Regions from separate parts of the Enterobacter pseudoroggenkampii genome, predicted to be linked through region 1. Evidence: predicted binding sites of a transcription regulator. Region 1 holds the regulator's gene; the other holds the start of a gene.

Region 1 (7,434 bases):
TTGCCATTTTGCAGCAGCGTCTGCTCGTCGCCCGCGAAATAGACGCGAGTACGACCGTGCAGCGACTCGGTCGCTTCAGCAAACGCTTTGTTATCCAGTGAATAAAGTGTAGACAGCACCAGCATAAAGCGGTTAACCGCCTTTTTCTGTTCCGCATATTCATCGGAGAGCAGCAGCTCGCGCATCGCGCGCACTTTATCTTTTGCCGGCGTCACGGCAGGTTTTGCTTGTGCAACAACGCTCGGCTGAGACACGACATCTTTGGTGACTGGGGTAGCAGGCTGTGAAGCGGCGGAAATTTTAAGCATGCGCCGTAAAATGTCGGACGCGCTCTCCCCGATATGCCGCGTCTGGCTGGCAATATACTGATAGAGTTCGTCATCAACTTCGATTGTTTTCATCTTAATCCAGTGCGATATCTTATCTGAATACAAGTCATTGGGATTATAAGGTCAAATCCCAACAGCGGATAGCGTCAAACCAGGTTGGCGGCAAAAGTCAGATTAAACTGGAACCTTGCAGCCGGGCGGCAGAATGGTCAACATGATACCCTAACCTGACATACGTAAAAAAAGAACTTTGCCATGAAATTGAATACCCGAGCGCAAACTGCACAATCGCCGAACAATAATTCTCCCATCGTACTGGTTCACGGGCTTTTTGGCAGCCTGGATAACCTGGGCGTGCTGGCACGCGATCTGGTTACCGACCACGATATTTTACAGGTCGATATGCGCAATCACGGTCTTTCCGGGCGTTCCGACGAGATGACCTACGCGGCGATGGCGCAGGATCTGCTGGATACGCTGGACGCACATAGCCTGCAGAAGGTAACGCTGATCGGGCATTCAATGGGTGGTAAAGCGGTGATGGCCCTGACGGCACTGGCCCCGGACCGTATTAGCGGCCTGGTGGTAATTGACGTCGCGCCCGTGGATTATGACGTCCGTCGTCACGACGAGATTTTTGCCGCCATTAATGCGGTCACAGAAGCGGGTGTCGCGACACGCCAACAGGCGGCTGCCGTCATGCGTGAGCATCTTGATGAAGAAGGCGTCGTGCAGTTCCTGCTGAAGTCGTTTGTTGACGGGCAATGGCGTTTTAACGTGCCGGTGCTCTGGGACCAGTACAACAACATCGTGGGCTGGAAAACCGTCCCCGCCTGGCCGCACCCTACCCTCTTTATTCGCGGCGGAAACTCACCTTACGTAACCGACGCGTACCGCGACACGCTGCTGGCCCAGTTCCCGCAGGCTCGCGCCCACGTTATTGCCGGTGCCGGGCACTGGGTGCATGCGGAAAAACCTGACGCCGTGCTGCGCGCCATTCGCCGCTATCTTGCTGATACTGCAAATTGATTAAAAAGAGAGCGACTGGAAGGCTGCAGGCGTCCAGTCGTTGGCGTGCCGTTTTTGGTGATGTATGATGGCGCGCTTATCGCCCGGGCATTAGCAGGGCGGCGTGTTTCCCCCGAAGTCTCAGAATCATGGCCAAAGAACAAACGGACCGTACGACACTAGATCTGTTCGCGAATGAGCGTCGCCCGGGACGACCCAAGACGAATCCGCTTTCGCGCGATGAACAGCTGCGTATCAATAAACGCAACCAGCTTAAACGCGATAAAAATCGTGGGCTTAAGCGTGTCGAACTGAAGCTTAACGCCGACGCCGTCGATGCGCTGAACGAGCTGGCCGACGCGCGAAATATCAGCCGCAGTGAACTCATTGAAGAGATGTTGATCGCTCAGCTTGAAACGTTACGCGGCCAGGCATAAGTCTGAAAATCCCCTTTATCGCCCTTTTCATGTAGCACAGAGTGCAGTCCTGCGCGATAGCTGTTTCCGCAGGGTTGCCAGTTCTGCTATTATTGCCCTTATCCGTGGCCGAATTGCGCCACCATACTATTAAGTTTCAAGAGGTTATTTTACTCATGGCAATCATCGGCATTTTCTTTGGCAGTGATACCGGCAATACCGAAAATATCGCAAAAAACATTCAAAAACAGCTCGGTAAAGACGTTGCTGATGTGCATGACATCGCCAAGAGCAGCAAAGAAGATCTGGAAGGCTATGACATTTTGCTGCTGGGTATCCCAACCTGGTACTACGGTGAAGCCCAGTGCGACTGGGATGATTTCTTCCCGACGCTGGAAGAAGTCGACTTCAACGGTAAGCTGGTCGCCCTGTTTGGCTGTGGCGATCAGGAAGACTACGCCGAATACTTCTGTGACGCGCTGGGCACCATCCGCGACATCATTGAGCCGAATGGCGCGGTTATTGTAGGCCACTGGCCGACCGCCGGTTACCACTTCGAAGCGTCTAAAGGCCTGGCCGATGACGATCACTTCGTGGGTCTGGCCATCGACGAAGACCGTCAGCCAGAACTGACCGCCGAGCGTGTTGAGAAGTGGGTGAAGCAGATCCGTGAAGAACTGCACCTGGACGATATTCTGAACGCCTGATTATTTCGCGGCGCAACTGCGGTTGCGCCCATGCCCCAGGTCAAACCGATTAAATTAATCGCTACAATCTTTTAACTTTTTCGCCCAGACCTGTACAATGTCTCCCTGATAAAATGTGGTTTTCCATTGAGCAAGTTTGTTGGTGATACCCCATTTTTATAAGCATATTTTGCCTGAGACTTGCAGTTTTCATTTAGCCATGGCAGTTCTATAATGAGACGCATTATCCCAGGTGCATTTTCTGTCACTTCCTACAGAAGTGAATCGTTTAGCAACAGGACAGATTCCGCATGACTGACAACAATACCGCATTAAAGAAGGCTGGCCTGAAAGTTACGCTTCCTCGGTTAAAAATCCTTGAAGTGCTTCAGGGTCCAGACAATCACCATGTCAGTGCGGAAGACCTTTATAAACGTCTTATCGACATGGGTGAAGAGATTGGGCTGGCTACCGTCTATCGCGTGCTGAACCAGTTTGATGACGCGGGCATTGTTACCCGTCATAATTTCGAAGGCGGTAAATCTGTTTTCGAACTGACCCAGCAGCAGCACCACGATCACCTGATCTGCCTCGATTGCGGCAAGGTCATTGAATTCAGCGATGATTCCATCGAATCACGCCAGCGTGAAATCGCCGCGCGTCATGGCATCCGCCTGACCAACCACAGCCTGTACCTTTACGGTCATTGTGCTGAAGGCGATTGCCGCGAAGACGACCACGCGCACGACGCGAAATAAACAAGTGTTCATACTCTGAGCCAGCCGTAAGGTTGGCTTTTTTTTGCCTAAAAAAATGCCCGGTGGCGCAGCGCCACCGGGCATGATAACAGCGAGTTACTTACTGTTATTGCTTCGAATTTCTTTCCAAATCTGGTCGCAACGCTTCGCCACTTCCTGATCGTTACCGGTTTTACGCGCCTGGATACAGGCCTGGTAATCCATTACGCGGACATTTTCCTGCGTCGCGAACTGCTCATGCGCTTTCTCTTTCTTCAGCACGTTTAGCACGCTCTGACAGGCTTCAATTTTTTCCGGCGAACCTTCCGCAGTATTAATGCAGGCGCTATATGCCTCCTTCAGGCGGGAGTCCTCTTTTGGTGCCTGAGTCTGCGCACACGCCACCAGCCCTGATGCCAGCAACGCGACGACTACGATTTTTTTCATCATATACAGTCTCCATACCGGCGGGACTCAGCCCGCCAGTGCGTTTATCAGAAGATGGTGAATGGGGCGATAACCATGAATTTCACGTCACGTTCATCCTGGAAGATGTTGCCGTAACCGCCCGCATAGCTCGGGATATCGGAGTGGTTGTCATACTGGGTGAAGTGCAGTTTGAACATCGTGCCTTTCGCGCGGCCATCCTGCAGGGTATAGATTGCATCCAGGCTGTAGGAAGACTCTTTCAGGCGATAGTTGGGATCGTAGTATGCGTCCGGTGTTGCCATATCGGCAGGTTTTGCGTCCCAGGCGTAAGCGTAAGAAGCGCCCACCGCCCAGCCAGGCAGGTTCCAGTTTTTCAGGTCGTACATTGCACCGAAGAAGACCGCTTTCTCGCCGTCGGCGTTGAAGTCTGAGCGGTTATCCCACCAGATATCAAGACGGCCGTTGGAGGAGGCGTAGGTCGGAGTCATACGCTGCAGGAAGTAGCCCTGCTGCCCTTCCGCCTTCACCCATGTGCCTTCCAGACGCAAATCAACCTGACCAACCTTGTAGCCGAAGGTGAGTGCCTGCAGCCACGCGGTGCCGTCATAAATGTCATTGACCCCACCGTTACTGACTTTATCGCGCGTACCGTAGAACTGGTAGCTGGTACTCAGCGGGCTACCCGCGACATCAAACTTATAGCTGGCCTTGGCAAAGTACTGATCGATATAGCCTTGTGCCTGACCAAATGCCGCTTCAAGCACCAGATCGTTTTTGAAGTCGTATTTCGCGCCCAGCGAGTGCAGGTAATCGACTTTGGTTTTTTTATCGTTCTGGTAGAACTTGTCCATCTCGATGTGCCAAGGCGCTTTGTACTCGTTGGTCCACATATAGGAGAAGCTCAACGCACCCGCATCACCGTAGTCAAAGTTAGCCCCCGCTTCCGCACCCTGATAGGTACCCGGCATAAAGCTCCAGTGTGGCGCTAACAGAGTCTGGCCAGTTGGCTGAATATAACCGCCGCGCGCCCATACCGGACCGTATTTAAATTTCGCCGCGGCTTTGTAAAGGCTTATACCGCTCTTATCCCCGGACCAGTCTTCATCATAGGCTTTGTTGCTGGAGGAGAAGGCGATTTCGTTCGGGTGGCCGCTGTCGCCGTTTTCCGCCATTTCAATCGCGGTAAACGCAGCAATATCCAGACCGAACATATCCGCGGCATAGCCTGACTGGAAGTCCAGGTTGGCGTTCCAGGTGGAGTGAGAAAGGTTGGTTTTGTATTTATCTTCAGTGACGTCTTTACGGTCACGCTCACGCTGCCAGTAATAAATACCGCCCGTGAGGGTAGAATCTTCGATGAAACCCGCTGCTTTTGCCTCTGGCGCAATCACAAGTCCCGACATTGCTGTCACACCGGCAATAGCCAGCGCCAGCGCACTACGTTTGCCACTGAACGTACGCATAGATTATTCCTCTTTGACGAATTAAAACGCCTGAAACGGCGTAAATAAAAAAGACCAAATGGTCAGGGGTAGTTTTAAATACCCTCGAATTAACTACCGTCTTTAGGTTATTTTTCGCGACGCGAATTATCAATGCTTTTTAGCGGACAAAAGTCAGGATTATGACGAAGTGCACATAATTGGTAGTGCTTTGTAACATTTACGGGAAGGCGAGGAATGATGGGGAATTATCAGGTATTTCAGTGGGTAGACGTGGTATCTCTTTCCTTTTATGTAACATTTTTGATTTTCGCAATGGCACAAACTTTTTTTTAAAAAATAAGTAGCACCTCATTGACCTGATATTTTCATGACACCTCTTTAGGCCCTGGCTTAATACCCTGATCGTTATATAAAAAAACGCCGCACAGTGCGGCGTTTGTCTCTCATTGACCAGAGCAGCAATATTATTCGCCGATCTTCGTCCAGGTATCACGCAGACCTACAGTACGGTTAAATACTGGTTTTTCCGCGGTGCTGTAACGACTGTCCAGGCAGAAGTAACCTTCACGTTCGAACTGGAACGCTTTGCCCGCTTCAGCGGCTTTCAGAGAAGGTTCCGCATAACCCTGCTTGATCACCAGCGATTCCGGGTTGATGGTCGCCAGGAAGTCTTCCGCCGCACCCGGGTTAGGCACGCTGAACAGACGATCGTACAGACGAATTTCTACCGGCAGCGCGTGGGATGCGCTCACCCAGTGGATAACGCCCTTCACTTTACGGCCGTCAGCAGGATCTTTGCTCAGCGTTTCAGCGTCATAAGAACAGAAGATGGTGGTGATATTCCCTTCCGCATCTTTTTCAACGCGCTCGGCTTTGATGACGTAAGCATTACGCAGACGCACTTCTTTACCCAGCACCAGACGCTTGTACTGCTTGTTGGCTTCTTCGCGGAAGTCAGCGCGGTCAATCCAGATCTCGCCGCTGAACGGCACGTCACGGCTTCCCATTTCCGGTTTGTTCGGATGGTTAGGCATGGAGACCAGCTCGCTTTCACCCTGCGGATAGTTTTCGATGACCAGTTTCACCGGGTCGATAACCGCCATCGCGCGCGGGGCGTTTTCGTTGAGATCTTCACGAATGCAGGATTCCAGGGAAGCCATCTCAATGGTGTTATCCTGCTTGGTCACGCCGATACGCTTGCAGAATTCACGGATTGACGCCGCGGTGTAACCACGACGGCGCAGACCGGAGATGGTCGGCATACGCGGGTCATCCCAGCCCTCAACGTGCTTGTCGGTCACCAGCAGGTTCAGCTTACGCTTGGACATCACGGTGTATTCCAGATTCAGACGAGAGAACTCGTACTGGCGCGGGTGCACAGGAATGGTGATGTTATCCAGCACCCAGTCGTACAGACGACGGTTATCCTGGAACTCCAGCGTACACAGCGAGTGAGTGATGCCTTCCAGCGCATCGCTGATGCAGTGGGTAAAGTCGTACATCGGGTAGATGCACCACTTGTTACCGGTCTGGTGGTGTTCTGCGAACTTGATGCGGTACAGCACCGGATCGCGCATCACGATGAACGGAGACGCCATGTCGATTTTGGCACGCAGGCACGCTTTGCCTTCTTCGAAGCCGCCGGCACGCATTTTTTCAAACAGCGCCAGGTTCTCTTCCACGCTGCGATCGCGGAACGGGCTGTTTTTGCCCGGCGCGGTCAGCGTACCGCGGTATTCGCGGATTTCGTCAGCAGACAGCTCGTCGACATACGCCAGACCTTTGTTGATAAGCTCTACCGCATAGGCGTACAGCTGATCGAAATAGTCAGAGGAGTAGCAGATGTCGCCAGACCAGTTGAAGCCCAGCCACTGCACGTCGTTCTTAATGGACTCAACGTATTCGATGTCTTCTTTTACTGGGTTGGTGTCATCGAAACGCAGGTTGCACTGGCCCTGGTAGTCCTGGGCAATGCCAAAGTTCAGGCAGATAGATTTTGCATGCCCGATGTGCAGGTAGCCGTTCGGCTCCGGCGGGAAACGGGTATGGATTGTGGTGTGCTTACCACTGGCCAGATCTTCATCGATGATCTGACGAATAAAGTTACTCGGGCGGGCTTCTGCCTCACTCATCGTGGATTCCTCAAAGCGTAAACAACGTATAACGGCGTATGATCTTATAAGCCGGACGTAGTGACAACCCTTAAAACGTCTCTGAAGAAAATAATGGGGGCATTTGCTGCAAAAAAAAGCGGCGGAGGATATCCCCCGCCGCTTAAGGCATGACTCTACTCAGGAGCGATTACTTGCCTTTAATCTCATATAGCGGTGTTTGACCCGCAACAACCTGACCTTTCGCCTGGATGACCAGACCGCTGAAGTCGT
Region 2 (7,434 bases), 2.1 Mb from region 1:
TGAGCTGGCGGATCTGGTGAAACTGCTCGGCGAGCGCTGCAAAACCCTGAAAGAGATTGCCGAAAGCTGCCGCTACTTCTATGAAGAGTTTGATGCGTTCGACGCGGACGCCGCTAAGAAACACCTCCGTCCGGTTGCGCGTCAGCCGCTGGAAGTGGTGCGTGATAAGCTGGCTGCCCTCACCGAGTGGACCGCTGAGAATGTGCATCACGCCATTCAGGCGACGGCAGACGAGCTGGAAGTCGGCATGGGTAAAGTCGGTATGCCACTGCGTGTCGCGGTGACCGGTGCGGGTCAGTCTCCGGCGCTGGACGTAACGGTTCATGCCATCGGCAAGTCGCGCAGCGTGGCGCGCATTAACAAGGCGCTGGACTTCATCGCTGAACGTGAAAATCAGCAGTAATCACGTCTACAAAAACGGCAGGGTAACCTGCCGTTTTTTTATGCCTCTTTTTCCGCGATACCCAGACGTGTAAGAAAACCGTGTATACCCTCGCGTTTCAATAAAGCGTCCAGACGCTTCTGCTCTGACGGAGTCATACTCTCCAGCGTCTCAATAATGCCCGGAGACAGGTTTGAAGAGGGTCCATTATAGGCAGACGTGGCCTCAGCGAGATGGTAAACCGCCTGACGGTTACGGATCGCTGGAAGGCTTATAATATGTTCCTTCACGCGCGCATCAACATGAATGAGCCGAGCCCGACCCCCCTTTACGCCGTTGAGTCCTTCCGTTTTCCACCCCTGCTGGCGTATCCAGCGATTAACCGTTTGTCTGGCAACGCCTAAACACTCCGCCAGCTCTTCCGTGGTCATTTTGCTACGTAATTTTTTCATATCAGTTCTGATCGCGAATCCCTAAACGTTGCAACAATCCGGTAATCCCTTCCCGCATTAGCAGTGATGTCATCTGCTTCTGCTCTTCCGGCGTCATTTCATTGGCCAGCGTCAGGAGTAGGGTGTGAAGCGAACCGTCATGGCTGGTGCCTTCCGGCAGTTCGGACGTTTCACTTGCCCGACGTGCGCTGCGGATAAAGTCACGGACTTTTTCGTTCACATGCACCAGGCGCGCTTTCCCGCCCTGGACGCCTGGCTTTGGTGATGTAATCCAACCCTCTTTGCGTACCCATTTATTGATGGTCTGGCGGCTATAGCCAGTGAGGAGGGCTAACTCTTCTGGCGTCATTCGTTCCTTGATCATGCAATTTCCTGAATATCTGTGGGGTTAATTAACGGCTCATTTTATAGCACCGTTTTACGTGAAAACGTGACAGGCTTAACTCCTGACTGCGAGCAGGCTCGCAAAGTGATTCATTTGCATGATTTTTCGGCGATTGAATGGCTTGAATTGATTTTGCCGTTGACACTCCGCAGCGGAATTCATATTATGCCGCCCGTCAACATGACAGCTTTACGATGGGGCTATAGCTCAGCTGGGAGAGCGCTTGCATGGCATGCAAGAGGTCAGCGGTTCGATCCCGCTTAGCTCCACCAAACTCTGAACCCAACAGAGTGCGGTTAGTAAAGTAACATGTGGGGCTATAGCTCAGCTGGGAGAGCGCTTGCATGGCATGCAAGAGGTCAGCGGTTCGATCCCGCTTAGCTCCACCAAAATTGTAAACCCTCGTCAAAAGACGAGGGTTTTTTTTATGTGTTTGTAACACACTCTCCCGTATTTTGTTATCAAAAAGAAGGTATTCTCGTACCTCACCTCAATCGACATCAATAAAGCAGTCTATAAATAGACTTGAACTTGATTCGTGCAATTAATAAACCTATTATCCACCCGGTCAATGATTCGAACGGATAATATACTCATCAGCTTAATGAATAGAAAAACGTACAATAATGTAAAGATATTTATAATTGCCCTGACACTTTGTCTGATTGCGGTACCTGTCTCCCGTTATCTCTCCCCCCGCGCAATGGTTAATGGTCACGACGTTTATTTAGCATGGCTACCGCTAAGCGTGATGCTGGCAGTAATTCTGCTATTTGGGCGCAGGGCAATTCTTCCCATTGTGTTAGGTTTTACTGTCACTAATTTATTTTATGTTAATTTAGCACCGCTACAATATTCAGTTTTACTGTTCTGTCAGACCTTTGCGCTGTTCGCGGCGTGCGGCCTGCTGCGCCTCATGCTGGGCAAGCGCTGGCGTCACAGCATCCCTAACAAGAACATCGGGCTACGTATATTCTGGCTCGGTTTTATTGTGCCATTAGGTATTAAACTGTCGATGTATATGGCAGGCTATTTGTTTGATTTTCCGGTGACTATTTCCACCTTTTTCGGCGAAGGAACGGTAATTTATAACGTTGTGGATATACAAAGCCTGATATGTGCGGCATTGATTTTTACCATGATGTTCTATTACCCATTAAGAATGATAATTAATCCTCGTTATGCCATGACCTTCTGGCGGCGAAGCGTGAAGCCCGTGTTTAATCACAAGAATCTATTATTTATTTTTGTCTGGCTGACGCTTTTAGGCTTCATTCTCGTCATTTTATGTGGTCCTTTTGAATCACCGGTCATTGCGGGCTACTTGATGCCGCTGATTTTTATTCTTTTTACCTTAGCGATAAGCCGCCTGACCTATGCGCTTATCTCTCTGCTGTGGGCGGCATCCGCGCTCCTGCTGTTGACCTACAACTACAACTTCCTTAACGGAGTGGAATCGGGCCATTCGCTCTCTTTTATCCTGTCCGTGCTTATCTCTTTTGCTATCTGTCTGCTTTACATGTCACGAATTTACCAGCGCAGCGAGTGGCTGAAACGGGGCTGGCAGGGCAGGGCGCTGACCGATCCGCTGACCGGTTTGCCCAATATTCGTGCGCTGGAGGATTACCTCGAGATTCATCCGGATGCCAAAGTGTGCATTCTGCGTATGGATAACCTGGAGTTTTTGAGCCGCCACTACGGGATTATCATGCGGGTCCACTGCAAACGTACGATCGCCACGTCGCTACAGCCGCTTTTGCAGAAAGATGAGACGCTCTTCCAGCTTCCGGGAAGCGAACTGGTGCTGGTATTACTGGGGCCGGGAACCGCCGAGCGTCTCCAGCACATGGTCGATCGGCTGAACAGCCGTAAGATTTTCTGGAACAACACCGGGCTGGATATTGAATTTGGCGCGTCCTGGGGAATGGTCGAAAACGGCGAAAAGCTGCATCACACGCTGGGACAGCTGAGCTGGCTGGCAGAGCAGGCCTGCGGAGAGCAAAACGTTCTCGCGCTCACGAATAGCCTTGAGGCGGCATCAGGCCAAACGACAGAGCGTGTCCTGATGCTGGCGCGAATTAAGCATGCCCTTGAGGCGGGGCAGTTCCATTTATACGCGCAACCGATCCAGAAGGCGGACGGGAGCGGGTATTACGAAATCCTGGCGCGTATGGAGAGCGAGGGCGAGATCTTCACCCCTGACCGCTTTATTCCGCTGATTGCCCAGTTCAACCTCAGCCATCGGTTTGATATGTGCGTCATGGAAAAATTACTGGTGTGGCTGCGCGATCACCCTGCAACGCAGGCTGGCGCCCGTTTTTCCGTCAATCTGATGCCGCTCACGCTGATGCAAAAAGAGGTGGCGAACGAGATTTGCGCGCTCTTTGAACGCTACGGCGTTGCGCCGCAGGCCGTCGTGATTGAGATCACCGAAGAGCAGGCCTTCTCAAACTCTGGCTGCAGCATCCACAATATTCAGCAGCTGCGGGATTACGGTTTCCGGATTGCCATTGATGATTTTGGTACTGGCTACGCCAACTACGAGCGTCTCAGACGCCTGCAGGCAGATATCATTAAAATTGACGGCTGTTTTGTTAAAGACATTTGTACCGACGATATGGATGCGATGATCGTCCAGTCGATGTGTAATCTGGCGAAGACGAAATCGCTGTGCGTTGTGGCGGAATATGTAGAAACACCTGAGCAGCGGGAGATGCTGCTTCGCTTCGGCGTGGATTACCTGCAGGGCTACCTGATAGGTAAACCCAAACCGCTGGAAGAGTTGCGGGCATAAAAAAACCGGGAGCCAGGCTCCCGGTTTTTTGTTTAACGGTAAACGTTACAGTACCAGTGCCGCGATGGAAGCAGACAGGACGCTCACCAGCGTAGAGCCGTAAACCAGCTTCAGGCCAAAGCGAGAAACCACGTTACCCTGTTCTTCGTTCAGACCTTTAATCGCACCCGCGATAATCCCGATGGACGAGAAGTTAGCGAAGGAGACCAGGAACACGGACAGAATGCCCTCCGCGCGCGGAGAAAGCGTGCTGGCAATTTTCTGCAGATCCATCATCGCAACGAATTCGTTAGAAACCAGCTTGGTTGCCATGATACTGCCCACCTGCAGCGCTTCGTGAGCCGGAACACCCATCACCCATGCAACAGGGTAGAAGATGTAGCCCAGAATCCCCTGGAAGGAGATACCCAGCACCGCGGCGAACAGGGCGTTCAGGCCAGAAATCAGCGCAATGAAGCCGATCAGCATGGCGGCAACGATAATCGCCACTTTGAAACCGGCCAGAATGTACTCACCCAGCATTTCGAAGAAGCTCTGGCCTTCGTGCAGGTTTGACATCTGGATGTTCTCTTCGCTGGCGTCAACGCGGTACGGGTTGATCAGCGACAGAACGATAAAGGTGCTGAACATGTTCAGAACCAACGCCGCAACAACATACTTTGGCTCCAGCATGGTCATATACGCGCCCACGATAGACATGGAAACGGTAGACATTGCGGTTGCTGCCATGGTGTACATGCGGTTGCGGGACATTTTGCCGAGAATATCTTTATACGCGATGAAGTTCTCAGACTGACCGAGGATCAGGGAACTGACGGCGTTAAAGGATTCCAGCTTGCCCATGCCGTTCACTTTGGATAACAGGAAGCCAATTCCACGAATAATGAACGGCAGAACGCGGATGTGCTGCAGAATACCGATCAGTGCGGAGATGAAGACGATTGGGCAGAGAACCTTCAGGAAGAAGAACGCCAGACCTTCGTCGTTCATTTTACCGAAGACAAAGTTGGTCCCTTCATTGGCGAATCCGAGCAGTTTTTCGAACATTTCGGAGAAGCCTTTTACGAAGCCGAGGCCTACGTTGGAGTTCAGGAAGAACCACGCAAGTAAAACTTCAATGACCAGCAGCTGGACAACATAACGGATACGAATTTTTTTGCGGTCTGTGCTGACCAGCAATGCAAGTGCAGTAACGACAACAAGTGCCAGGACAAAATGAAGGACGCGGTCCATATTTGCTCCAAATATGAGGCAGGTTTAATTTTCGTGCACATTCTATGTAACAAGCGAAAAGAAAACGAGATCGAGGACACACTATAGTTACATCCTGTGACGAGTCTCAAAAATAGTGATCCACAATACATTTTTGTTATGTTAGGTAAATGAGTGAAAAGTTAAGTTTGTGTGCTAGTCTTCACAAAAGCGCGCGCGATTTCAGTTTCTGTTAGATCGCCCCACTTACCCGCCCGTCTATCGTTCAAAGCTATCAGAGAAATCACTGTAAACTTCACAAATGAACTTGATAATCATTCTCATTTTGATAGCATTAAACATAGCAAAGGCTATATTTCAGAGGCAGAAATGACAAACAGTCGCGTAGAGGGTAGCAGTGGCAGAGCCGCGCGCAAGTTGCGGTTCGCATTAATGGGACCTGCGTTCATCGCTGCCATTGGCTATATCGATCCAGGTAACTTTGCGACCAATATTCAGGCCGGGGCCAGCTTCGGCTATAAGCTGCTGTGGGTGGTCGTCTGGGCTAACCTGATGGCGATGCTGATTCAGATGCTCTCTGCAAAGCTGGGGATTGCCACGGGCAAAAACCTGGCGGAGCAAATTCGCGACCATTATCCGCGTCCGGCCGTCTGGCTCTACTGGATCCAGGCGGAAATCATCGCTATGGCCACTGACCTCGCTGAGTTTATCGGCGCAGCGATCGGCTTTAAGCTGATTCTGGGCGTGTCGCTGTTGCAGGGGGCGGTACTCACCGGGATTGCCACGTTCCTGATCCTGATGCTACAGCGTCGGGGTCAAAAGCCGCTGGAGAAGGTCATTGGCGGTCTGCTGCTGTTTGTCGCGGCGGCCTATATCGTCGAGCTGATTTTCTCACAGCCGAATCTGGCGCAGCTCGCTAAAGGGATGGCGATCCCAAGCCTGCCAACCTCGGAAGCGGTGTTCCTGGCCGCCGGGGTATTGGGGGCGACCATCATGCCGCATGTGATTTACCTGCACTCCTCGCTGACGCAGCATCTCCACGGTGGGACGCGCAAAGAGCGTTACTCCGCCACCAAATGGGACGTGGCGATCGCCATGACCATCGCCGGGTTTGTCAATCTGGCGATGATGGCTACCGCAGCTGCCGCTTTCCACTTTAACGGTCACACCGGTATTGCCGATCTCGACCAGGCGTATCTCACGCTGGAGCCGCTGCTGAGCCATGCTGCCGCCACGATATTTGGTCTTAGCCTGGTGGCTGCCGGTCTTTCTTCCACGGTGGTGGGCACGCTGGCAGGCCAGGTGGTGATGCAGGGGTTTGTCCGGTTCCATATTCCGCTGTGGGTGCGTCGCTCCGTCACCATGCTGCCGTCATTTGTTGTGATTCTGATGGGGCTCGACCCCACGCGAATTCTGGTCATGAGCCAGGTGCTGCTGAGCTTTGGTATCGCGCTGGCGCTGGTGCCGCTGCTGATCTTTACCAGCGACAAAAACCTGATGGGTGAACTGGTCAACTCAACGCTGGTGAAACGGACCGGGTGGGCCATCGTGGTGGTGGTGGTGGCGCTGAACCTGTGGCTGCTGATTGGCACAGCGTTGGGACTCTAAAAGAAAAAGGAGCCGTGAGGCTCCTTTTTGCTGTTAGTCGTCATGACCGTGGTGGCCATGTCCGTGACCTTTGCCGCGACCCCAGCCGCCGCGACGGTCATCACGATCGTTCCACCCTTCACGGTAGCCACGCTCGTAGGCGCTGTCTTTATACCAGCCGCGGTGTCTGCCGTTATCATGTTTCCACCAGCGGTCTCCGCGCCACTCATAGTGACGGTTCCAGTAGTCACGGTCGCGCCAGTAGCCACCGTCCCAGTATCTGCCGTAGTCATCACGATCGCCAATTTGTAATTTTACTGATGGCAACAGGGTGATTTCGCCCGCAGTGGCGATCAGCGGGGCTGAAGCCAGTAATACCGCTGCAAGAATCAGTGACCTGAACATACTCTTTCTCCTTCACGATCGGGGCCTTTGTGGGGCCTGTTAACGCAATTTTACGAGTTGGTAAAGCCTCGTTTCATCGCCTCAACTCCGAATTCCTGAGGGAGAGCACTTTTTGCTAAAAGTGGTTCTATTTTGAGCTGTTCAGAATGCCTTCTATACGGGACAGTTCTTCCGCAGAGAAATGGCGGTTTGCCAGCATGCCCACGGCGTCATCAAT

The links. Region 1 encodes Fur, which represses iron uptake genes when iron is present. Its sites were predicted from a motif close to ATAATAATGAGAACNACTATCAA; they were not measured.
Region 2: OTG14_RS12240 (Nramp family divalent metal transporter) is a predicted target of Fur. The motif match lies at 5,533-5,555, and genes of this name have one in related genera.

The regions. Positions count from the first base shown of each region.
Region 1 is NZ_JAPMLV010000001.1:407,666-415,099, reverse strand. It holds gene seqA (replication initiation negative regulator SeqA) at 1-401, opposite strand, end outside; gene ybfF (esterase) at 585-1,358, shown strand; gene ybfE (LexA regulated protein) at 1,487-1,774, shown strand; gene fldA (flavodoxin FldA) at 1,930-2,460, shown strand; gene fur (ferric iron uptake transcriptional regulator) at 2,751-3,197, shown strand; gene chiQ (ChiQ/YbfN family lipoprotein) at 3,294-3,623, opposite strand; gene chiP (chitoporin ChiP) at 3,671-5,068, opposite strand; gene glnS (glutamine--tRNA ligase) at 5,515-7,182, opposite strand; gene nagE (N-acetylglucosamine-specific PTS transporter subunit IIBC) at 7,352-7,434, opposite strand, start outside.
Region 2 is NZ_JAPMLV010000001.1:2,510,915-2,518,348, reverse strand. It holds gene gltX (glutamate--tRNA ligase) at 1-403, shown strand, start outside; gene OTG14_RS12270 (YfeC-like transcriptional regulator) at 442-834, opposite strand; gene OTG14_RS12265 (YfeC-like transcriptional regulator) at 836-1,198, opposite strand; tRNA gene OTG14_RS12260 (tRNA-Ala) at 1,416-1,491, shown strand; tRNA gene OTG14_RS12255 (tRNA-Ala) at 1,533-1,608, shown strand; gene OTG14_RS12250 (sensor domain-containing phosphodiesterase) at 1,824-4,013, shown strand; gene OTG14_RS12245 (NupC/NupG family nucleoside CNT transporter) at 4,059-5,246, opposite strand; gene OTG14_RS12240 (Nramp family divalent metal transporter) at 5,595-6,833, shown strand; gene OTG14_RS12235 (DUF2502 domain-containing protein) at 6,867-7,217, opposite strand; gene mgrA (L-glyceraldehyde 3-phosphate reductase) at 7,345-7,434, opposite strand, start outside.